DNA from 2 places in the Burkholderia gladioli genome. Region 1 is predicted to be linked to the other one. Evidence: riboswitches for the same ligand, from Rfam matches in the RefSeq annotation. Region 1 holds a riboswitch; the other holds the start of a gene.
What was found. A riboswitch is a leader RNA that binds a small molecule or an ion and turns the genes downstream of it on or off. The one in region 1 is predicted to bind cobalamin.

Region 1 (11,580 bases):
ATGCCCGACAAACCGACCGACGTGCCCGCCATCGCGCGGGTCCACGACATCCTCGAGGCGCTCAAGACGAGCCGCCGCCCGACCTCCGCGAAGGACCTGCTGGCGCTGACCGGCATGCCGCGCAGCACGCTGTACCTGACGCTGGAGGCGCTGGAGCGGCGCCAGTGGCTGGTCAAGATCGGCGACGGCTACGCGATCGGCGTGGCCCTGTTCGAGATCGGCAGCACCTACCTGCTGGCCGACTTCACGCTCGACGCGTTCCGCCGCGAGGCCGCCTGGTTCGTGGCGAAGCACAACGAGGCGGTGCAGATGGCCGTGCTGGATCGCGCCGAGGTGGTCTACCTGGCGCGCGAGGATCCGTCGCGCGCGGTGCGGCTGGTTTCCGACATCGGCTCGCGGCTGCCGGCGCATTGCTCGGCGCTCGGCAAGGCGCTGCTCGCCAGCCTCGACGACGAAACCGTGCAGATGATCATGCCGGCGCGGCTGCGCGCGCTGACCGAGCATTCGCTCACGCGCCGCGCCGACCTGCTGGCCGCGCTGGCCGAGGTGCGCGAACGCGCCTACGCGATCGAGCGCGAGGAGGCCTGCACGGGGCTGGCCTGCCTGGCCGTGTTCGTGGGGGTGTCCTCGGCGGGCAAGCGGATCGCCGTCAGCACCAGCGTGCCGGTCGACCGGCTCACGCCGCAGCGCGAGACGCGGCTGCTGGTCGACCTGACCACGCTCGCGCAGCGCGTGGCACGCGGGCTGTGACGACGGGACCTTCGCCCTCGCGGCGGCCGCGCACCACGGACGAGGCCAGGGTCCGAAAGTCCGGGAAACGATGCCGCGGGATCGGGCGACTACCGTCCTTCCCCTTGTTCAACTTGATGGGGTGAGGTCGCAGCAAGCGTGGTGGAACTGTCAGGGGCCTTTCGGAAAGACCGTTAGTTGCGATCGATCCGGGAAATCAAATCCTCGGGCCGGCGGCACGAAGCCTCCCACCGGCGCGCCAGACGCTGCGCCCTGCCCAGCCGCACGGCGGCATCGTCGAAGTCGACGAGGTGGATCTCGTCGGCCTGGGCCGGCCGCGAAGGCATCTCGTCGGTGCGCATGTCGCTCAGCAGCCAGAGCGTGCGTGGCGCGCCGGGCCTGCGCCGCGCGATCCGCGCGAGCAGGGATTGCGCCATCGCGATGCCGGCCGACAAGGGCGTGCCGCCACCGCCCGCCACCGGTTCGAGCCAGCGCTCGTTCCACCAGCGCGGCACCGCCGGCCCGAAACGCCGCTCGGCGCCGCGCCCGCCGAAGCCGATCAGCGCCACCTCGGCACGCTCGCGCGCCGCCGCGTCGAACAGCGCGACCAGCAGGCCCTTGGCGAGCGCCAGGCGAGCGCCGTCGAGCATCGAGGCCGAACAGTCGAGCACGAAGCAGTGGAAGGCGCGCGGCTCGCCCGAGCGCGGCCGAAAGCGCAGATGCGCGGCCTCGAGCGGGCCGCCGCGCTTGGCGGCCAGCGTCGCCGGCCACGCGATGCGCGTGCCGGGCAGGCCCTGCCGGGCGGGAAGCTTGCCGTGCCGCCATCGAACCCCGCTGCCTGGCGCGGCGGGGGCAGTCGTTCGATGGCTCAGCGTTTTTTTGAGGGCAGCGGGATCACGCCCTTCACGGCCGTGAGGCCGGCCGGTACGGGCGGCAGGTAGCCCCAGTCGCCGTCCCGCGCGCCGCCGTCGCCGGCTGGCGCCTCGTCTCGCGCGATCGACGAGGCATCACCGCCGCGCGGCGGCGGGTTGGTGCCGCGAGCCGGCTGATCGGTTTGCCGCGACGCGGTTGGCGACGACGTGGGTGACGACGACTCGGCGGCGGCCGACGCCTGCGTGCGGCGATGGCGCAGCACGTCGGCGGCCACGCGTTCGACATGCGCGGCGCTCACCGCCGCCGCGCCCTCGAAGGCGGCCAGCGCCCGCGCGGCGCGCAACATCACCAGGTCGGCGCGCAGCCCGTCGACGGCCGCCTCGATGCAGAGCCGGGCAACCTGCTCGTGCACGCTGTCATCGACCTGCACGCTCGCCAGCGCCTCGCGCGCGCGGCCGATCCGTTCGGCCAGCGCGGCCAGTGCCCCGGCATGCCCGGCGCGAAAGCCCGCCGGATCGAGATCGAAGGCCAGCCGCGCCTTGACGATGCGCTGCCGCTCATCGATGTCGCGACAGTTCTCGAGTTCCACCATCAAGCCGAAGCGATCCAGCAACTGCGGACGCAACTCGCCCTCTTCCGGATTCATGGTGCCGACCAGCGCGAAGCGCGCCGCGTGCGTGTGCGAGATGCCGTCGCGCTCGACCGTGTTGACGCCGCTCGCGGCCGCGTCGAGCAGCACGTCGACCAGGCCGTCGGGCAGCAGGTTGATCTCGTCCACATAGAGCACACCCAGATGCGCGCGCGCCAGCAGCCCGGGCGAGAAACGCACGGCGTTCTCGCCGAGCGCGCCGGCCAGGTCCAGCGTGCCGGTCACGTGCTCGTCGGCGGCGCCCAGCGGCAGCGTCACGAAGCGGCCCCGCGGCAGCAGCTCGGCCAGCGCGCGCGCCGCCGTCGATTTCGCGGTGCCGCGCGGCCCGCTCACCAGCACGCCGCCGATCGAGGGATCGACGGCCACCAGCAGCAATGCCTGCTGCAGCGCGGCCTGGCCGATCAGCGCGGAAAACGGAAACGGCGGCAGGCCGCCGCTCGGGTCGTGCGGGTTCATCGCCGGGTTCCTTCCAGATGCTGTTCGACGGCGAGCAGGCGTGCCTCGAGCTGCTCGCGATAGGCGCCGGGTTGTTGCCAGAGGCCGCGCTGGATCGCTTCGAGCAGGCGCTCGCAGATGCCGTGCAGCGCATGCGGGTTGTGCCGCTCGAGGAAGTCGCGCGTGTCGGCGTCGTTGACGTAGGCGTCAGTGACCAGCGCGTATTGATGATCGGCCACCACGCGCGCGGTGGCGTCGTAGCCGTAGAGATAATCGACGGTGGCGGCCAGCTCGGCCGCGCCCTTGTAGCCGTGGCGCTTCACGCCGTCGATCCACTTCGGGTTGACCACACGCGAGCGGATCACGCGCGCGATCTCCTCGCCGAGCGTGTTCATGCGCGGCGTGTCGGGGCGGCTGTGGTCGCCGTGGTAGAGCGCCGGCTGGCGCCCCGACAGATGGCGGACCGCGACCGCCATGCCGCCCTGGAACTGGTAGTAGTCGTTGGAGTCGAGCAGGTCGTGCTCGCGGTTGTCCTGGTTCTGCACCACTGCGTCGATGCTCGCCAGCCGCGCGCCGAAGGCGTCCTGCGCGGCCTCGCCGGCACTGCCCTGCGCGTAGGCGTAGCCGCCCCAGGACTGGTAGGCCCGGGCCAGGTCGGCGTCGCTCTGCCAGTTGCGCTGGTCGATCAGCTCCTGCAGGCCGGCGCCGTAGCTGCCCGGCCGCGCGCCGAACACGCGCCAGCCGGCGCGGCGTCGCGCCTCCTCGGCGCTCGCGCCGCGCTCGACCAGGGCCGCCGCGTCGCGCCGCACGCGCTCGCGGATCGGGTTCAGGTGGGCCGGCTCGTCGAGCTCGGCGACCGCCTGCACGGCCGCGTCGAACAGGTGCATCAGGTTGGCGAAGGCGTCGCGGAAGAAGCCCGAGACGCGCAGCGTCACGTCGATGCGCGGGCGATCGAAGATCTCGATCGGCAGGATCTCGAAGTCGGTCACGCGGTGGCTGCCGTGCGCCCACTTCGGGCGCACGCCGATCAGCGCGAAGGCCTGGGCGATGTCGTCGCCGCCGGTGCGCATGGTGGCCGTGCCCCATACCGACAGGCCGACCGCGCGCGGATAGTCGCCATGCTCCTGCAGATGCCGCTCGACCAGTTGGTGCGCCGACTTCATGCCGAGCGACCAAGCCGCCTGGGTCGGCACGGCGCGCGTGTCGACCGAGTAGAAGTTGCGGCCGGTCGGCAGCACGTCGGGGCGGCCGCGCGAGGGCGAGCCGCTCGGCCCGGGCGGCACGAAACGGCCGTCGAGGCCGCGCAGCAGATGGCGCAACTCGTCGGCGCCGCAGGCGTCCAGGCGCGGCGCGAGATCGCGCGCGACGCGTTCGAGCACGGCCAGCGTGGCCGGCCAGCGCCCGGCTTCGGCGCGCAGGCGACGCAGCGCGAGCACGTCGGCCGCGTCGTCGGGCGCGTGCCGGGGGGCCAAGCCTTCGGCTACACGGTCGCCCTCGCCTTCGCCCTTATTGCCCTCACCCCTCCCGCCCTCGCCGGCCAGCCCCGCGACGAGCCGCTGCGCCAGCAGTTCGAGCCGCTCGCGGGTGTCGCCGGCATGCCGCCACGGCGTCGTGTCGACCTCGTTCAACTCGGCCGGGCGCGGCCCCTGCCAGGGCGCGGCCCAGTCGGCCGCGAGCGGATCGAAGCCGGCGCCGAGCCGGAGATCGCGCGCGAGCGCGGCGATCAGGCCGGCGTTCGCGCCGAGCCCGTCGCCGACCGGAAAACGCGCCAGCGCGAGTAGCGTGTCGCGGCGCTGGCGCGCCTCGGGCGAGCGGCCGAAGACATGCAGGCCGTCGCGGATCTGCGCTTCCTTCAGTTCGCAGAGCCAGGCGTCGACGCGCGTGAGCAGCGCGTCCTCGTCGTCGCGGCCGCTGGGCTCGGCCAGGCTCAGTTCCTCGTGCAGCCGGTGCTCGACGATGGTGTCGAGGATACTCCGGCGCAGCAGCTTGGCGCGGCGCGGATCGACCATCAGCGCGTCGTAGTATTCGTCGACCTGCCGCTCCAGGTCCTGCAGCGGGCCGTAGTTCTCGGCGCGCGTGAGCGGCGGCATCAGGTGGTCGACGATCACCGCCTGGGCGCGGCGCTTGGCCTGGCTGCCCTCGCCGGGATCGTTGACGATGAACGGGTACAGATGCGGCAGCGGCCCGAGGATCAGGTCGGGCCAGCAGGCCTCGGACAGCGCCACGCTCTTGCCCGGCAGCCATTCGAGATTGCCGTGCTTGCCGACGTGCACGATCGCGTCGATCGCGAATGCGTCGCGCAGCCAGAAGTAGAAGGCCAGATAAGCGTGCGGCGGCACGATCTCGGCATCGTGATAGCTCGCGTAGTCGTTCGCCTCGCGCGTGCGCGCCGGCTGGATCCCGACGAACACCTGCCCCGCGCGCCAGCCGGCGATCGGGAAACGTCCGTGGCGCAGCGTCGGGTCTTGCTCGGGCTCGCCCCAGCGCGCCTCGATCGCCTCGCGCGCGGCCGCCGGCAGCCGCGCGTAACGGCGCCGGTAGGCGTCCATCGCGAGGCTCTGGAAGGCCGGGCGGATCGCCTGCGAGGTCGGGTCGTTGGTCACGCCCTCGGTGAGCCGCGCGATCAGCGCGTCGCCCGTCTCGGGCAGCGCGCCGGCCAGCGTGTAGCCGGCTTCGCCCAGCGCGGCCAGGATGCCGAGCGCCGAGGCCGGCGTGTCGAGCCCCACGCCGTTGCCGATGCGTCCCTCGCTGGTCGGGTAGTTGGCCAGCACCAGCGCGAGCCGCTTGCCCGCGTTCGGCTCGGTGCGCAGCCGGCACCAGCGGCGGCTCAGCTCGGCGACGAAGGCGATGCGCTCCGCGTCGGGCTGGTAGCGCACCACGTCGACCTCGGTGTGCGGGCAGCGATAGGCCAGCCCCTTGAAGCTGACCGCGCGCGTGACGATGCGCCCGTCCACCTCGGGCAGCGCCACGTGCATGGCGATGTCGCGCGCGTGCAGGCCCTGGGGATCGGCGAGCCAGGCCTCGCGGTTGCCGCCCGAGAGGATCACCTGCAGCACCGGCGCGTCGCCGGCCAGCTCGACGGCCGAGGGCGCGTCGATCGCGCCGGCCGCGAAGGCGGTGGTGTTGAGCACCAGCGCGACGCGCTCCGAGGCGACCAGCCGCGCGATCACCTCGCGGCTCGCGGCGTCCTTCAGCGAGGTGACGGCGATCGGCAGCGGGTTGAGCCCCTCGCGCTCGAGCGCCTCGATCAGCGCGTCGAACACGGCCGTGTTGGCGGCCTGCCAGTGCGCCTTGTAGAACAGGATCGCGACCACCGGCGCGCCGCTCGTCCAGCGCGCGTGCCAGTCTTCCACCACGGCCGGCTCGTGCATCGGGTGATAGAGCGCGGCGGCCGGCAGCGGACGCGGCGGCGACGGCGCCTCGCCGACGCCGAGCGCATGGAAGGCGATGCTGCGCAACAGCGCCTGCGCGTTCCAGGCGCCGCCCTCGCGCAGGTAGCGCCACCACTGCCGACACAGCGCCGGGTCGACGGTGCTCCTGGCGACCAGGTTCGGATCTTCCTGCAGGTCGCCGGAAAACATCGCCAACTGCTGGCCGCGCCGTTCGGCCAGCGCGACCGCCTGCTCGATCCCGTAAGGCCAGTAGGCCTCGCCGCCGAGATGGTCGATCACCACCACGCTGGCGTGCTGCAGCACGTCGTCGATATAGAAGTCGACCGAGGCGGGCTGGCGCAGGAAGCTGACGTTGGCCAGCCGCAGGCTCGGGAAACCCTCGCCGAGCAGCGGCACCGCGCTGGCGAGCAGGGACAGCGTGGTGTCCGCCGAGCTGAGGATCACGATCTCGGCGGGACGCTGGTCGATGCGGATCACGCCCTGCGTGTCGTCGACGAAACCGCCCGGCGTGGTGCGCAGCAGATGCATCGGGAGCCTTCGCGCCTCAGGCCGCTTGCACGGCGTCGCCGAGCGCGGCGAGGAAGGCCGCCTGCAGCGCGGCCGCGTCGAGGTCCTCGCCGATCAGCACGAAACGGCTGGTGGCGCCGTCCGCCTCGGTGAGGCGCCGGTCGAAGTAGCTGTCGAAGCGCCCGCCCACGCCCTGGATCACCAGCCGCATCGGCGTGGCCGGCAGCGCCGCGAAACCCTTCACGCGGTAGATCGTGTGCGCATCGACCAGCGCGCGCAGCGCGGCGATGGTCGCCTCGCGCGAGCTCACGCGCGCCTCGACCACCACCGAATCGAATTCGTCGTGGTGATGGTCGGCATCCTCGGCCGAGCCGTGATGATCGTGACGCAGGTGGATGGTTTCCTCGGAGGCCGCGTTCAGGCCGATCAGGGTGGCCAGGTCGAGCTCGCCGCGCTGCGCGCGCACGATCTTCACGTGCGCCGGGATTTCCTCGCGGATCGTCGTCTCCACCGCGGCGAACTGCGCCGCGTCCAGCAGGTCGGTCTTGTTGACGATCACCAGGTCGGCCGAGGAAAGCTGGTCGGCGAACAGTTCGTGCAGCGGCGATTCGTGGTCGAGGTTCGGATCGGCGCGGCGCTGCGCGTCCACCGCCTGCACGTCCTCGGCGAACTGGCCGGCCGCGGCGGCCGGGCCGTCGACCACCGTGATCACGGCATCGCAGGTGAAGCTGTTCTTGATCGACGGCCAGTTGAAGGCCTGCACCAGCGGCTTGGGCAGCGCCAGGCCGGAGGTCTCGATCAGCACGTGGTCGATCTGCTCGCGGCGCTCCACCAGCGCCTCCATCACCGGGTAGAACTCCTCCTGCACCGTGCAGCACAGGCAGCCGTTGGCCAGTTCGTAGAGCTGGCCGGCCGCTTGCGCGCCTTCCTCGCAGCCGATGCCGCAACCCTTCAGGATCTCGCCGTCGATGCCGAGCTCGCCGAATTCGTTGACGATCACCGCGATCCGGCGGCCCGAGGCATTTTCGAGGATGTGGCGCAGCAAGGTGGTCTTGCCGCTGCCGAGGAAGCCCGTGACGACGGTCACGGGGATTTTGCGCATTTGCATGGAATTCGCCTGTCGGTGAGTCGGTGGATGATGCCATCGCGGCGTCGGCACGACGCGCGGGCGGCCTGCCGGTCGTCATGCCGGCCGCCCGGGGACGACGATCATCGACGATGGACTGGCCGGCCGACGCGCCCAGGGCGCGGCCGCGAGGCTGCACGGGAACCCGCGCCGCCACCCGCGACGCTTCCCTGCGGATTCGCCGCCGCGCGCCGCAGGGCCTGGCCCGGGGCTCGCGCACGACTGGCGCTTCCGTGGTTCTGGCCGGTATCCGGGCTGGCGACAGCGCCGCTTCGCCTTCCCGGACGCGTCTCGCGTCCAGTGGCCGGGCCGCGCGCCCGAGCGACTCGGGGCGCGGTGAAGCGGGGCTCGCATCGCTTGCGCGATGCATGCGCTTACCGTTGCGGGGGCAGCACAGGTTGAGATCGTCCGCGGCGCGGCGAGCTTCCCTGTTTCCCGTTCAACTGCGTGCCAAGAGAATCCGCACGCGAGCACCAAAACGCGTGCGAGTGTAGGCGCGGCGTCCAGACGCGTCAAGGCGGCGCGGCCGGCCGCGGCGCGCGATGGGGCGCGCTCGGCGCCGCCGCTCTTTTTGTGCGCCCGCGCCACCGACGCGCCTGCCCGGCAAGCCCCGGCGAGCGCCCTTCCGGCCCCGTCCGCTGTGCTATCGTATGCGCGCGTTCGGTGCCCGCAGTCGCATTCGCGACTGCGGTTAAACGGGAAACAGGGAGCGGCGCGCCGCCAGCCTGTGCTGTCCCCGCAACGGTACGCCGCCGGCGAATCGCGCAAGCGCGACGCGCAGGCCGACTCGAGCCACTGCCGATCGCGGCGGGAAGGCGTCGGCATGACAGGCGGCCAGCCCGGATACCGGCCGACGCAGACGGCGAGCCCGGCTCGCCGGACATGGCACCCGCGTGGGACGGGCGCCATGCGAAATCCGCATCGAGGCACGAAGCGTCGTCGACACCGTGGTTCGCCGTTTTTTTGCCCGCTCGTGTGCCCGTTTGCTTGCACGTTTGTTCGCTCGTTCACCACTCGTCCGCCCAGCATGACCTGCATCGCTCCGGATCGCATCGCCGCGCCGCGCATCGTCGTCGGGGTGGGCTGCCGCGCCGGCAAGTCGCCCGAGGCGATCGAGGCCGCCATCGCCGCCGCGCTCGCGCGCCGACCCGGCCTCGCGCTGGCCGATATCGCCCGCGTCGCGACGCTCGACGCCAAGGCCGCCGAACCGGGCCTGGTGGCCTGCTGCGCGCGCCATGGCTGGCCGCTGGTGGCGATCGCGCGCGAAGCCATCGCCCCCGATGCGCCGCCGGGGGATGGCACGGCCCCGAGCTCGGCCGCCTTCGCGCGCTTCGGCGTCGAGGGCGTGTGCGAGCCCTGCGCGCTGGCTGCCGCGCCGCACGGCCGGTTGCTGGTGCCGAAGACGATCGTCGACGGCGTGACCGTGGCGATCGCCGGGCCCGCCTGAACGCGCGATCATGCCGCCGCCCTGCCCGATGCCCCGATATTTTCCTGCCCGCTTTCCCGTATCCCGAGGACTTCCGACCCGATGAAAACCGATCCCGAATCGCATCAGCGCATGACCGAACGCCGCCGCGCCGGCCATGAAAAGAAACAGGCCGCGGCGACCGTCGAGAAGGGCCTGCTGATCGTCAACACCGGCAACGGCAAGGGCAAGAGCACGGCCGCCTTCGGCATGGCGGTGCGCGTGCTCGGCCACGGCATGAAGCTGGGCGTGGTGCAGTTCATCAAGGGTGCGCTGCACACGGCCGAGCGCGACCTGCTCAACACCTTCGCGGACTGCGATTTCGTGACGATGGGCGACGGCTACACCTGGAACACGCAGGATCGCGAGGCCGATATCGCGACCGCGCGCAAGGGCTGGGACGAGGCGCGCCGGATGATCGAGAGCGGCGACTACCAGATGGTGATCCTCGACGAGCTGAACACGGTGCTGAAGTACGACTACCTGCCACTCGACGAGGTGCTGGCCGTGCTGGCCGCGCGCCCGGCGGCGCTGCACGTGGTGGTGACGGGGCGTCATGCGCCCGACGCGCTGGTGGAGGCCGCCGACCTGGTGACCGAGATGCGGCTGGTCAAGCACCCGTATCGCGAGCAGGGCGTAAAGGCCCAGCGCGGCGTGGAGTTCTGAGCGTGTCCGCAGGCGTGCTGCGCTGCCCGGCGCTGCTGATCGGCGCGAGCGGCTCCGGCCAGGGCAAGACCTCGATCACCGCGGGGCTGGCGCGGCTGCATCGGCGGCTCGGCCGGCGCGTGCGCGTGTTCAAGACCGGCCCGGACTTCCTCGATCCGATGATCCTCGCGCGCGCCAGCGGCGCCGAGGTGCATTCGCTCGATCTCGGCATGGTCGGCGAGGACGGCTGCCGCGCGCTGCTGGCGCAGGCCGCCGCCGAGGCCGACCTGATCCTGATCGAGGGCGTGATGGGCCTGTTCGACGGCACGCCGAGCAGCGCCGACCTGGCCTGCCGCTTCGGCGTGCCGGTGGCCGCGGTGATCTCGGGGAAATCGGTGGCGCAGACTTTCGGCGCGCTGGCCTTCGGGCTCGCGCGTTTCCGGCCGGGGCTGCCCTTCCATGGCGTGCTGGCCAATCGGGTCGGCTCCGAGCGGCATGCCGCGCTGCTGCGCGCCTCGATGCCCGAGGACATCCGCTGGCTCGGCCATCTGCCGGCCGACCCCGGCATCGCGCTGCCGGAACGGCATCTCGGCCTGCACCAGGCCGCGGACATCGCCGACCTCGACGCGCGGCTCGAACGCGCGGCCGATGCCATGGCGCGGACCTCGCTGGCCGAGTTGCCACCGGAAGTGGCATTCGCGTCGCCCGCGCAGCCAGCGCCCTTGCCGCGCTGGCTGGAGGGCCTGCGAGTGGCGGTGGCGCGCGATGCGGCCTTCTCCTTCCTCTACCCGGCCAACCTGGCGCTGCTCGAAGCACTCGGCGCCAGCCTGGACTTTTTCTCGCCGCTGGCCGACGAGGCCTTGCCCGATTGCGACGCGCTGTACCTGCCGGGCGGTTATCCGGAGCTGCATGCGGCACGGCTCGCCGCCAACCGGCGCAGCGCCGCCGGCATCGCCTCGCATGTCGCCGCCGGGCGGCCGGTGCTGGCCGAGTGCGGCGGCCTGCTCTATCTCTGCGAGACGCTGGGCACGGCGGACGGCACCGTTACGCCGATGCTGGGCCTGTTGCCCGGCGCCGCCACCATGCAGCGCCGCTTCACCTCGCTCGGCATGCAGCGGCTCGACACGCCCGCCGGGCCGATGTCGGGCCATACCTTCCATTATTCGAGGCTGCAGACGCCGCTGGCGCCCTCGGCCGTCGCCGTGCGGCCCGACGACGGCGCGCCGGGCGAGGCGGTCTACCGGCACGGCTCGATCGTCGCGACCTACATGCATGCCTATTGGCCGTCGAATCCGCGGGCGCTGGCCGACCTGCTGCTCGGGGCGTGGCCGCCGGCCAGCGCGCTCGCGGCCGGCTAGGCGCGCTCGCCGGCCCCGGCGCGACGCGGCGTGCAAGGTCGCGCCCGAAACCGGCGCGACGTGCCCGCAGCAAGGCGGGAGCCGGCCGCCACCCGCTCAGGCGACGCCGATCAGCACGTCGGCGGGAATCCGCAGCCCCTGGTGCAGCCGGCGGATCATCGCCAGGCTCAGCGGGCGCTTGCCGTTCAGCACTTCGTAGACACGATTGGTATTGCCGATATAAGGCTTGAGGTCGGCGACCGTGAGGCCGCCCTGCTCCATGCGGAACTTGATCGCGGCGATCGGATCGGGCGCGTGCAGGCGAAAACGCGCGTCCTCGTAGCGCTCGACCAGGAACGACAGGATCTCGAGCTTGTCGCCCTCGGGCGTGCCGGGCGCGGGATCGGCATCGACCAGGGCCG
Region 2 (11,580 bases), 1.8 Mb from region 1:
GCAGCGACAGCGCCTCGACCAAAACCCGCGAGCCGGCCACGAGCCGCAGTTCGCGCACGCGCCAGTCGCCGCCAGCCGGCGTGGAAGACGGGGAGGAAGACATCGCGCTCATCGTCCCGGCCCGCGCAACAGCATCCACAGGAACACCGGCACGCCGATCAGCGCCGTCATCGCGCCGACCGGCAATTGGGCTGGCGCGATCACGGTGCGCGCCACCAGGTCGGCCGCCATCACCGCCGTGCCGCCGGCGAGCGCCGCGGCCGGCAGCAGCATGCGCTGGTCGTTGCCGAAGGCGAGCCGCAAGCCGTGCGGCACCACCAGGCCGATGAAGCCGATGGTGCCGGCCGTGGTGACCGAGGCCGCGGCAGCCAGCGAGGCGATCAGGTAGAGACGCAGCCGCAGCCGCGCGACCGGCACGCCCAGCGCGGCGGCGCCGAGCTCGCCGCGCAGCAGCACGTTCAGCTGCGGCGCGACCGGCAGCGCCGCGAGCAGCGCGCAGGCCAGCGCGGCCAGTGCGAACCAGGGCGGCGCCGCGCTGCCGAGATCGCCGGCCAGCCAGAACACCATGCCGCGCAGGCGGCTGTCGGGCGCGATCGACAGCATCAGCGTGATCAGCGCGCCCCAGCCGGCGGCCACCACCACGCCGGTGAGCAGCAGGCGCGGCGAGGCCTCGCGCACGGTATCGCGCACAGTGCCGCGCGCCGGGCCGAGCCTGAGCGAGCGATGCGCGAGGCCGAGCACCAGCGCGACCGACAGCAGCGCGCCCGCGAACGAGGCGGCATCGACCCACCACCAGGCGGCGCCCGCGATCATGGCCGCCAGCGCGAACCCGGCCGCGCCGCCCGAGACGCCGAGTACATAGGGCTCGGCCAGCGGATTGCGCAGCAGCACCTGCAGCAGCGCGCCCGCCAACGCCAGCAGGGCACCGCAGCCGAAGCCGGCCAGCGCGCGCGGCAGGCGCAGCGTGCGCACGATCTCGCCGGCCAGGGGATCGCCGCCGGCCGGCGTGAACAGCGCGCCCAGCACCTGTCGCGGCGGGATCGGCACGCTGCCGAGCGTCAGCGCGGCCACCAGCACCAGGGCGGCGGCCAGCGCGAGCGCGGCCCAGATCGCCCAGGCGCGGCCGCGCGTCATGCTCGCCGTGCGCGCGAACGTGTTCAAGCGGGGTTCCTCGCGAAGCTCATGCCTGCGCCGTGCGCGACGTCATGGCTAGCGCCAGCCGATCGTGACGTAGGCGCCGCGCCGCGGCGTGTTGTACCCGTAGGCAAGCTGGTAGTCCTTGTCGAGCAGGTTGTCGAGATGCGCGCTCACGTACCACGCCTTGGTGATGTCGTAGCGCGCCGTCAGGTTCACCACGCCGTAGCCGCCGAGCGTCTGCGCGCTGTCGCTGCGCGCGCCGCTCAGCAGCCACTCGGCACCGACGCGCCAGCCGCCGAACGGATGGCTGGCCGAGAACGACGCGAAGCGCCGCGCGTGCCGCAGCAGGTCCTGGTCGCCGCTCTGGTCGACCGGGTTCTGGAAGGTCGCCGAGGCGTGCAGGTCGGTCTTGCCCAGATGCCCCTGCCACGAGCCCTCGATGCCCTGCACCTTGGCGCGCCCGACGTTCTGCGCCGTATAGACCAGGCCCGACGCATCGGGCTCGTACTGGATCAGGTTCGCGTAGCGCGTCTGGAACAGGCTCAGCCGCATCACGCCCAGCGCGTCCGAGGCATATTGCAGCGCGGCCTCGATCGAATGGCTGCGCTCGGGCACCAGCGCGGGATTGCCGGCATCGGGGTAGTACAGGTCGTTGAAGGTCGGCGCGCGAAACGCATCCGAATAGCTCGCCGTGACCTTCCAGTGCTCGCCCAGGTCGTATCCGTAGCCGAGATAGTAGCTGTTCGCGCCGCCGAAATCCGAATACTGGTCGCGCCGCAGGTTGGCCTGCACCTGGCTGTTGCCGAAGCGGCCCGTGTAGCCGAGCCAGCCGGAATTCACGTGCCGCTGCGGCGCCGAGTAGACATCGGAAGCGAAGGCCTGGTCGAGCCGCTCGTAGCCGGCCTGGATGGCCTGGCCGCGCGCCACCGTGAAATCGTTCTGCCAGCTGTACTGGCGGTTGTCGGTGTTGAAGTGGTCGGTGTAGGCGCCGTTCAGCCAGCTCTGGCTGCGGTCGTTGCCGCTCGACACACGCAGGTGGGTGGTCCACCAGTCGGTCAGCTTGCCCTCGGCGTGCGCCGAGATCTGCTGCACGCGGCTGTAGAGCGTGTTGAGATCGGTCGTGGCCTGCCCGAAGGGGTTGTCGTAGCTGTTCTCGCCGTTCGACTGGAAGTAGTCGAGGCCCGCGCGCCAGCCGTTCGCGAAACGATGCTTGAGCGAGGCCGAGAGACTCTCGTTCAGGTTGCCGTTCGCGTTCGGATTGGCGCCCGGCTGCTGCACCGGGTCGATCGCCGAGAAGCCGTCGGTCTTGTCGCGCGACAGCGACAGCGAGAAGGTGGTGCTGCCGTCCGCATCGAGCCGGCCCGAGACGCCGGCCTGCTGCGACTGCGTGTGATAGCTGCCGTAGCCGGCCGAGAAATAGAAGCGCGGCGGATGATTGCCGCCGTCGCGCGTGAACACCTGCACCACGCCGCCGATCGCGCCCGAGCCGTACAGCGAGGAGACGTTGCCGTTGACGATCTCGACGTGGTCGATCTGCTCGAGCGTGAGCTGGCTCAGTTGCGCGGCGCCGAGGCTGGCCGAATCGACGCGCACGCCGTCGATCAGCAGCAGCGACTGGTTCGACTGCGCGCCGCGCAGGAACAGCGAGGTGTTCGAGCCGGGGCCGCCGTTGCGCACGATCTGCGCGCCGGGTGCGAACGCGAGCAGGCCAGGAAGATCGGACGCGCTGCTGTGTTCGATGTCCTCGCGCGTGAAGAGGGTGGTTTGCGGCAGCGCGTCGGCGAGCTTCTGCGCGCCGCGGCTCGCGCTCACCACCACCGAGTCGAGCGCGACCGGCGCGGCGGGATCGGCGGACGATGCGGCGCTGGATGAAGCCGTGGCGGTGGACGCAACGGCGGCGCGGTCGCTGCTTCGCGCGACGGACGGCGCGGCGGCGGAGCCCGTGGCATCGCTGGCGGCGCTGGCATCGCTGGCGGCGGCTATATCAGACGCGCGGGACGCGCCCTGCGCAACCTGGGCGAGCGACAGGCAAGGCAGCCCGCAAGCCGCGAGCAGGGCGGCGCGGACAAACGCGGTGAACATCGGGAACATCCTGTGGATTCGCGCGGCCCTGCCTCCCCGCAGCGCCGCCTCCGGAAGCGCGCAGGCCGCGCGCTTCCCCGCTTCGGCCGGTATCCGGGCTGGCGACCAGCCCACCCCCGCCTTCCCGCGCGAACCAGGCGCGCAGTGGCCACGGCGGCCCTCGTTCGCGTGAGGGCCGCCATCGAGGGGCGGCTTGCGCCAGGATCGCCAGCGCGATCGACGCGGTCGCTTACCGTTGCGGGGGCAGCGCAGGTTGGCATGCCGCGCGGGCATTGCTCCCTGCTTCCCGTTTAACCGCGCGCGCCCTCGTCGAGGCCGCGCGCGAGCACCGAAGCGGCGCCAGTGTAGGAGCGCCCCCGGGCAGCGTCAAGAAACGCGCGTCGGACGCACGCAACGCCGGCAAAACGGCATTTCCCGTGTCACTTCGCGGCAAGAAGGGGGGTGGTTACGTCTGGATACGTTACAAAAGTCGGTACAAGGCGCTTTCCGCGCTAAAATGCCCGGTCTTTAGAGGACGCAGCAGATGCTCAACGAACTCGAAACCCTATCCCAGAACATTGGCCGCCTGATTGCGCTGAACCAACGCCATCACACGGAACGGCTCGCGCTCGAGGAGCAAGTCGCGCAATTGCGCGCGCAAGCCGAAGCCGTGCGCGTCGAGCTCGATCAGTTGCGCGACGAACGCAACGGCCTGGTCGCCGAGCGCGATGCGCTGTCGGCGAAGATCGACGATGCGCAGATCAAGCTCAACGCGATCCTCGAGAAGCTGCCGCGCACGCGCCAGGCCGCCGACGGCGACAGCCAGCTCGACCTGCTCGGCGGCGGCGAGGCTGCCGGCAACGGCGGCGACGACGCGGCCAGCCACGGAGAACATGCATGAGCAGCAAGCAGATCGAAGTCTCGATTCTCGGCCAGGCCTATCGCCTCGCCTGCTCGCCGGAAACCGAAGCAGCCCTGCTCGAGGCGGTCGCGCGCGTCGACGCCGAGATGTCGAAGATCCGCGCCAACAGCTCGGTGCGCGGCACCGATCGGATCGCGGTGATGGCCGCGCTGTCGCTCGCCTCGGAGTTGCTTCGCCTGCAACAGAGCGTTCGTCACGGCGAGGCATTTCCCGCGGAAGAAATCCGGCGTACAATGCGCCACATGAATGAACAGCTCGGCGCGGTACTGGCCCAGCACGAGTCGCGGTAAGCAGCGCGGCGCGGCGGACAAGCCAGCGGCTGCACCGAAGTAAGCGGTTCATGCGAATTCGTTTCACAAGATCGGATTCACTAGGTTCTCTCAGCTTCCCTGCCTGGTTCGCCAAGGTCATATATTCCTTGAACCAATGCCATGTGCACGGTTGCGGAAATTTGTAGCACGGGCGCGCGCGTCACTCTGTCTGATGTACCCGAAGTGCTGCTAACTGCGACCAATTCTGAACCTCAGGTTCAGGATGCCGGCCTAGCGGCCAAGGCGGGGACCTATTCGACGGCATCGGACCAGTTCCGATGCCGTTTTCATTTGTGCTTCGATTTGTGCTTCAAACGGCTCGCGTGCCCTGGATCGGCGATCACGAGGCACGCTAGGCGATCGCATTCCCGTCTCACCCGGCAAGCGTCGTCGCGACGGCCGCTGCTCCCGCCGCGCGCGTTCCCTGCCCCTTCTTTCAGCGGACCGCCCTCATGCAATTCTGGCTGATGAAATCCGAACCGGACGAGGCGAGCATCGACGATCTCGCCGCCGCGCCGAAACACACCCTGCCCTGGACGGGCGTGCGCAATTATCAGGCTCGCAATTTCATGCGCGACACCATGCGCATCGGCGACGGCGTGCTGTTCTATCACTCGAGCTGTCCCGAGCCCGGCATCGCGGGCCTGGCCGAAGTCTCGTCGACGCCCTATCCCGATCCGACCCAGTTCGATCCGGCCAGCCCCTATCACGATCCGAAGTCGAAGCGGGAAGAGCCGCGCTGGAGCCTGGTGGACGTGCGCTTCGTGAAGAAGACCCCCTTGATTCCGCTGGCCGCGCTGCGCGAGCACGACGAGCTCGCCGAGATGCGCGTGCTCGCCAGGGGCAACCGGCTCTCGATCACGCCGGTCACGCGCGCCGAATGGAAGTTCATCACCGAGAAGCTGATGAAGTGAGGCAGGTGCCGGCCGGCTCGCCGCGAGATCTGTCAGCAAAGGTAAATCGCGCGTGTGGTGCCGGAACTCGGCACGCCTTTCATCGGCCTAACGCTCGCGCGATCGGCGGAACCCCGGTTCCATCGATCGCCTCGACAAGACGCGCGGCACGATGTGGCACGGGCCGCTGGCCGCGCACAGAACAGGAGCTCATACGATGAAAAAATCCGCTGCCGTACTCGCCCTCGCCCTGGCCGCCGTGATCCCCGCGGTGCAGGCACAAGTCGCGCCCCAGCCTGCGGGCGTGCTGTCGCTGTCGGCACAGGCCAGCACCGACGTGCCGCAGGATGTGGTCGACATCACGCTGTTCTACGAACAGGAAGCGAAGGATCCGGGCAGCCTGACGACCGAGCTCAATCGCCGCGCCGACGCCGCGCTGGCCCGCGCGCGCGGCGTGTCGGGCGTGACCGCGCGCACCGGCGGCTTCTCGGTCTACCCGAGCAACGACCGCGACGGCAAGATCGCCGCCTGGCGCGGCCGCACCGAGATCGTGCTGGAGTCGCGCGATTTCACCGCGGCCTCGAAGCTCGCGGGTGACCTCGCCAGCACCCTGCAAGTCGGCAACGTCGAGTTCTCGCTGTCGCCGGAAGCGCAGCGCGCGGCCGAGCAGAAGCTGACCTCGGAAGCGATCCAGTCATTCCGCAACCGCGCCGCCGAGGCGGCCAAGGCCTTCGGCTACAGCGGCTACGCGATCCGCGAAGTCAATGTCGGCGGCGGCCGCAGCGTGCAGCCCTACCCGCGCATGATGGCGATGGACGCCGCGCCGATGATGGCGAAGGCCGCCGCCGCGCCGATCGCCGTCGAGGGCGGCAAGTCGACCGTCACCGTCAACGTGAACGGCTCGGTGCAGATGAAGTAAATCGCGTCGATGCGCGTGCCGCCCGCGAGCGGCGTGGCGGCATGAGATGACAAAAGGCCCGACCGGCTTGCACCGGTCGGGCCTTTTTCACATCGTCGTGTCACATCGTTCGACGAGGACCGCGCGAACTCATGCCGGCGTCGCGACACGCCCCTTGCGATAGGCCCACAGCATCATCAGCACGCCGGCGATGATCATCGGCAGCGACAGCCACTGGCCCATCGACAGGCCCAGCGCGAGCAGGCCGAGGAAATCGTCGGGCTCGCGGGCGAATTCCACCGTGAAGCGCGCCAGGCCATAGCCGATCAGGAACAGCGCCGACACCGCGCCGGTCGGGCGCGCCTTGCGCGAGAAGAAGAACAGCAGCAGGAACAGCGTGATGCCCTCCAGCGCGATCTCGTAGAGCTGCGAGGGATGGCGCGGCAGCATCTGGTACTGCATGAACACCTCGTTCAGGTTCCACTTCGCGGCGAGGTCGGGATGATGCGCGAGCCAGATCGCGTCGTCGCGCGAGGCGCCGGGGAACAGCATCGCCCAGGGCGCGTCGGGGCTCGTCACGCGGCCCCACAGCTCGCCGTTGATGAAGTTGCCGAAGCGGCCCGCGGCCAGGCCGGTGGGCACCATCGGCGCGATGAAGTCCGTCACCTGCAGCCAGGTGCGCTTGCGCTGCCAGGCGAACAGCACCATCGCGGCCAGCACGCCGAGGAAGCCGCCGTGGAACGACATCCCGCCTTCCCAGACGCGGAAGATGTCGAGCGGATGCGCGAAGTAGTAGCCGGCCTTGTAGAACAGCACGTAGCCGAGCCGCCCGCCCAGCACCACGCCGAGCACGCCGTAGAACATCATGTCGTCGATGTCCTTGGCGGTCCAGCCTTGCGCGGCGACATGCGGCAGCTTGAGCCGCACGCGGCCGACGACGATCGCCGCGATGAAGCCGACGAGATACATGAGCCCGTACCAGCGCACGGCCAACGGTCCGAGATGAATCGCGACGGGATCGAAATTGGGGTGAATGATCATGAGTCGGTGTGGATGGTTGCTGAATCGACGCGGCGTTCGTGCGCCGCGCCTGCTGTTTGACGGTGCGATCCCGCCCGCGTTCGCGCCGCGTGCATCAGGCCGGCGCGGCGCGCCGCACGATCTCGATGAAGCCCGCCAGCACCGGGCTGACGTCCCGGGTGCGCCAGACCAGGCCGGTCTCGACGATCGGCGTGCCGCCCGCCAGCGCACGGTAGACGACACCGGTGCGACGCAGGTTACGCAGCGATTGCGGCACCAGTGCGACGCCCATGCCGGCCGACACGAGGCTGACGATGGTCTGCATCTGGATCGCCTCCTGGCCGATGCGCGGCGTCAGGCCCCGCGCCCCATAGCAGCCCGTAATGATGTCATAAAAGCCGGGCGCCAGACGACGCGGGAAGATCACCAGCGGCAGATCGGCCAGTTGCTCGAGCCCGATCGGGCCGTCCTCGCCCGGCACCGCGGCCTCCTCGGGCATCGCCACCACCAGCGGCTCGCGCGCCACGCCGAGATAGGACAGGCCGGCCGCGTGGCGGGGCGGCAGCGGCTCGATCACCAGCCCGGCGTCGATCCGGCCTTCGGCCAGCATCTCGACCTGCAGGTCGCTGGTGGCCTCGGTCAGCTGCAGGCGCACGCGCGGGTAGCGCGCCCCGAACTCGCGCAGCAGCGCCGGCAGCAGGCCGTAATCGGCGGTCGAGACGAAGGCCAGCGCGAGCGTGCCGGCCTCGCCGCGCGCCAGGCTGGTGGCCAGCGGTGGCAGCGCGTCGGCGGCCGCCAGCAGGCGCCGCACCTCGGGCAGCAAGGCCGCGCCGACCGCCGACAACTCCACCGAGCGCTGGGTGCGCACGAACAGCAGCACGCCGAGCGCGGCCTCCAGCGCGCGGATCGCCTGCGACAGCGGCGGCTGCGTGATCGACAGGCGCGTCGCCGCGCGCCCGAAATGACGCTCCTCGGCCACCGCCACGAAGTAGCGCCATTGCCGCAGATCGGGGGTCGGTTCGGCCATGATTGATATCCTCAGCGACTCAATTGGCCACGAATAATATATTGGACAGGTGCCGAGGGACAGCCCATGCTTGCCTGACCACGGCTGCCCTGGCGCGCGCCGGATGTCCACAACCCGGATGGAGTCCCCCATGTCCTACAACCGTCGCTCGAAAAACATCACGCAGGGCGTGGCCCGCTCGCCGAACCGTTCGATGTACTACGCACTCGGCTACCAGCAGGCGGACTTCGACAAGCCGATGATCGGCATCGCCAACGGCCACTCCACCATCACGCCCTGCAATGCCGGCCTGCAGCGCCTGTCGGACGCGGCGGTCGAGGCCGTCAAGGCGGCCGGCGCCAATCCGCAGATCTTTGGCACGCCCACCATCTCGGACGGCATGTCGATGGGCACCGAGGGCATGAAGTATTCGCTGGTCTCGCGCGAGGTGATCGCCGATTGCATCGAGACCTGCGTGCAGGGGCAGTGGATGGACGGCGTGGTGGTGGTGGGCGGCTGCGACAAGAACATGCCGGGCGGCATGATCGCGCTGGCGCGGCTGAACGTGCCGGGCATCTACGTGTATGGCGGCACGATCCGCCCGGGCAACTGGAAGGGGCAGGACCTGACCATCGTCTCGGCCTTCGAGGCGGTCGGCGAGTTCACGGCCGGGCGCATGTCGCAGGAGGACTTCGACGGCATCGAGCGCAATGCCTGCCCCTCGACGGGCTCCTGCGGCGGCATGTACACGGCCAACACCATGAGCTCGTCCTTCGAGGCGCTCGGCATGGCGCTGCCCTATTCCTCGACGATGGCCAATCCCGACCAGGAGAAGGTCGATTCCGCGGCCGAGTCGGCGCGCGTGCTGGTGGAGGCCGTCAAGCGGGACCTGAAACCGCGCGACATCATCACCCGCGAATCGATCGAGAACGCCGTGTCGGTGATCATGGCCACCGGCGGCTCGACCAATGCCGTGCTGCACTTCCTGGCCATCGCGCACGCCGCCGAGATCGACTGGAGCATCGACGACTTCGAGCGGATCCGCCGACGCGTGCCGGTGATCTGCGACCTGAAGCCCTCGGGCCGCTACGTGGCCACCGACCTGCATCGCGCGGGCGGCATCCCGCAGGTGATGAAGATCCTGCTCGATGCAGGGCTGCTGCATGGCGAGTGCCTCACCATCACCGGCCAGACGGTGGCCGAGACGCTGCGCGAGGTGCCCTCGATGCCGCGCGCCGACCAGCAGGTGATCTTCCCGATCGACCAGGCGCTCTATCGCGAAGGCCACCTGGCGATCCTCAAGGGCAATCTCGCCGAGGACGGCGCGGTGGCCAAGATCAGCGGGCTGAAGAATCCGGTGATCACGGGGCCCGCGCGCGTGTTCGACGACGAGCAGAGCGCGCTGCAGGCGATCCTCGACGACCGCATCCGCGCCGGCGACGTGGTGGTGCTGCGCTATCTCGGCCCGCAAGGCGGCCCCGGCATGCCGGAGATGCTCGCGCCGACCTCGGCGATCATCGGCAAGGGGCTCGGCGAATCGGTGGGCCTGATCACCGACGGGCGCTTCTCGGGCGGCACCTGGGGCATGGTGGTCGGCCACGTCGCGCCGGAGGCCTTCGCCGGCGGCACCATCGCCCTGGTCCAGGAAGGCGATTCGATCACCATCGACGCGCATCGCCTGCTGCTGCAGTTGAATGTCGACGATGCCGAGCTGGCGCGCCGCCGCGCCGCCTGGCAGCGGCCGGCGCCGCGTTACACGCGCGGCGTGCTGGCCAAGTACGCGGCGCTGGCGCTGCCGGCGAATCGCGGCGCCGTGACGGGCTGAAGCACTCGCCGCGGGCAGCAAAGAAGACGGAAGGAACGGCCTGGCCGACTCGCACGAGGGGCGCGAGGGGCACGAGGGGCGCGACGAGCTCGCGCCCTCTTTGCTTCTATAATGCGCGGACAGCCAGGCCGGCCCTCGCGCCGGCGGAGACCCCGTATGAGAATCACGCTACTGCGAGCCACGCTTGCCCTGCTGCTGGCCGCGAACCTGCCGGCCCAGGCGCAGCAGCCGGCCAGCGGCCCGCTGCTCGCGCAACGCAGGAACTGCATGGCCTGCCATGCGGTCGCCGCGCCCCTGATGGGGCCGTCCTTCCACGCCATCGCCGATCGCTACATGAATCGCCCCGATGCGGCCGACTATCTGGTGCAGACCATCGTCAAGGGCAGCGTCGGCGTGTGGGGGCCGGTGCCGATGCCGGCCAACACCCAGGTGACCGGCGACGAGGCGCGCACCCTCGCGCAGTGGATCCTGACCTTGAAATGAACACGGGCCGCGGCGAAGCGGCGGCCTGAAACAAGAAAACGCGCGAGCGCACCTGGAGTGCGCGTCGCGCGTTTGTCATTCGGGGCCGCAGCGGTCCCGCGAGCCGGGGCGCCGGATCCAGCCGCCCTGGCCGACCTCCCTGAACGCCTCAGTGCTCCTGCCGGGATTGCGGCGCGCCGCGCCGAGCGAGCGCCTCGTCGACGGCCTCGGCCACCCAGCGCTCGAATTCAGGCGCCAGCGCCGTCACCACCTGCTGCGACACCTCGCCGACCAGCCAGGCGGCATGCTGCTGGACCGCCTCGCGGCAACGCGCGTCGATCAGGGCACGGCCCTCGCCGGACAGATAGTCGGCGACACGACCTTGCAGCCGCTCGGCGATATGCCGGGAATCGATCGGCGCCGCGGGCGGCGGCACGGGTTCGGCTTGCGCAGCACCGATCAGCTCGGCGGGCGGGAGCGCCTCGACATCGGCGAAACGTGCCGGCACCGGCGTCTCGGCGGCAACGGGCGACAACTGCGCGAAGGCGGCAGGCGCCAGCGTCTCGACGCGATGCAGCACGGATTCGGTGCGCGCGGCGAGATCGTCGGGAGGGACTGGTGCCCGATGCAGTGCTTCGCCGTGCAGCGTCGCCGAGGCGGCGGCAGGCTCTTGCGAGGGGCCGTCGAGCGCATAGGCCAGCGGTGCGTTGTCGGGCGCATCGTGCTCGTCGTCGCGCGGATCGGGCCGCGCTTCCATCTCGGCGGGAACGGCCTCGATAGGCAGCGGCTGCGGCGCCGCGGCGAATTCCTGGGGAACCGCCGGCTCGGCGGCCAAGAACACGGCTTCGGCCTCAGTGGATTCGAGCGGCGATGACTGCGGCTCGACGAGCGGAGCGGGGCTTGCCGAGAATTCCTGAGGGATGCTCGCCTCGGGCGCGACGAATGCCGCTTCGGCCGGGTCGGGCCCGCTGAAGGTGGATGCCTCATGCGACTCGGGCCACGGCTGAGGCTCGGCCGCGAATTCCGGCGGCGTCGATGTCGGCTC

Region 2: another riboswitch for cobalamin. It lies ahead of BM43_RS20030 (TonB-dependent receptor domain-containing protein); the one in region 1 lies ahead of BM43_RS32945 (cobalamin biosynthesis protein).

Annotation. Positions count from the first base shown of each region.
Region 1 covers NZ_CP009323.1:3,547,396-3,558,975, reverse strand. The annotation lists gene BM43_RS32970 (IclR family transcriptional regulator) at 1-750, shown strand; gene BM43_RS32965 (vWA domain-containing protein) at 924-1,520, opposite strand; gene BM43_RS32960 (magnesium chelatase ATPase subunit I) at 1,598-2,707, opposite strand; gene cobN (cobaltochelatase subunit CobN) at 2,704-6,606, opposite strand; gene cobW (cobalamin biosynthesis protein CobW) at 6,623-7,693, opposite strand; cobalamin riboswitch at 7,936-8,204, opposite strand; cobalamin riboswitch at 8,355-8,580, shown strand; gene BM43_RS32945 (cobalamin biosynthesis protein) at 8,739-9,158, shown strand; gene cobO (cob(I)yrinic acid a,c-diamide adenosyltransferase) at 9,240-9,842, shown strand; gene BM43_RS32935 (cobyrinic acid a,c-diamide synthase CobB) at 9,857-11,179, shown strand; gene BM43_RS32930 (helix-turn-helix domain-containing protein) at 11,276-11,580, opposite strand, start outside.
Region 2 covers NZ_CP009323.1:697,745-709,324, forward strand. The annotation lists gene BM43_RS20020 (ABC transporter ATP-binding protein) at 1-103, opposite strand, end outside; gene BM43_RS20025 (FecCD family ABC transporter permease) at 109-1,134, opposite strand; gene BM43_RS20030 (TonB-dependent receptor domain-containing protein) at 1,210-3,219, opposite strand; cobalamin riboswitch at 3,287-3,567, opposite strand; gene BM43_RS20035 (hypothetical protein) at 3,743-4,099, shown strand; gene BM43_RS20040 (cell division protein ZapA) at 4,096-4,410, shown strand; RNA gene ssrS (6S RNA) at 4,504-4,685, shown strand; gene BM43_RS20045 (EVE domain-containing protein) at 4,884-5,345, shown strand; gene BM43_RS20050 (SIMPL domain-containing protein) at 5,542-6,243, shown strand; gene lgt (prolipoprotein diacylglyceryl transferase) at 6,373-7,263, opposite strand; gene BM43_RS20060 (LysR family transcriptional regulator) at 7,358-8,269, opposite strand; gene ilvD (dihydroxy-acid dehydratase) at 8,400-10,073, shown strand; gene BM43_RS20070 (c-type cytochrome) at 10,230-10,556, shown strand; gene BM43_RS37625 (DUF2486 family protein) at 10,705-11,580, opposite strand, start outside.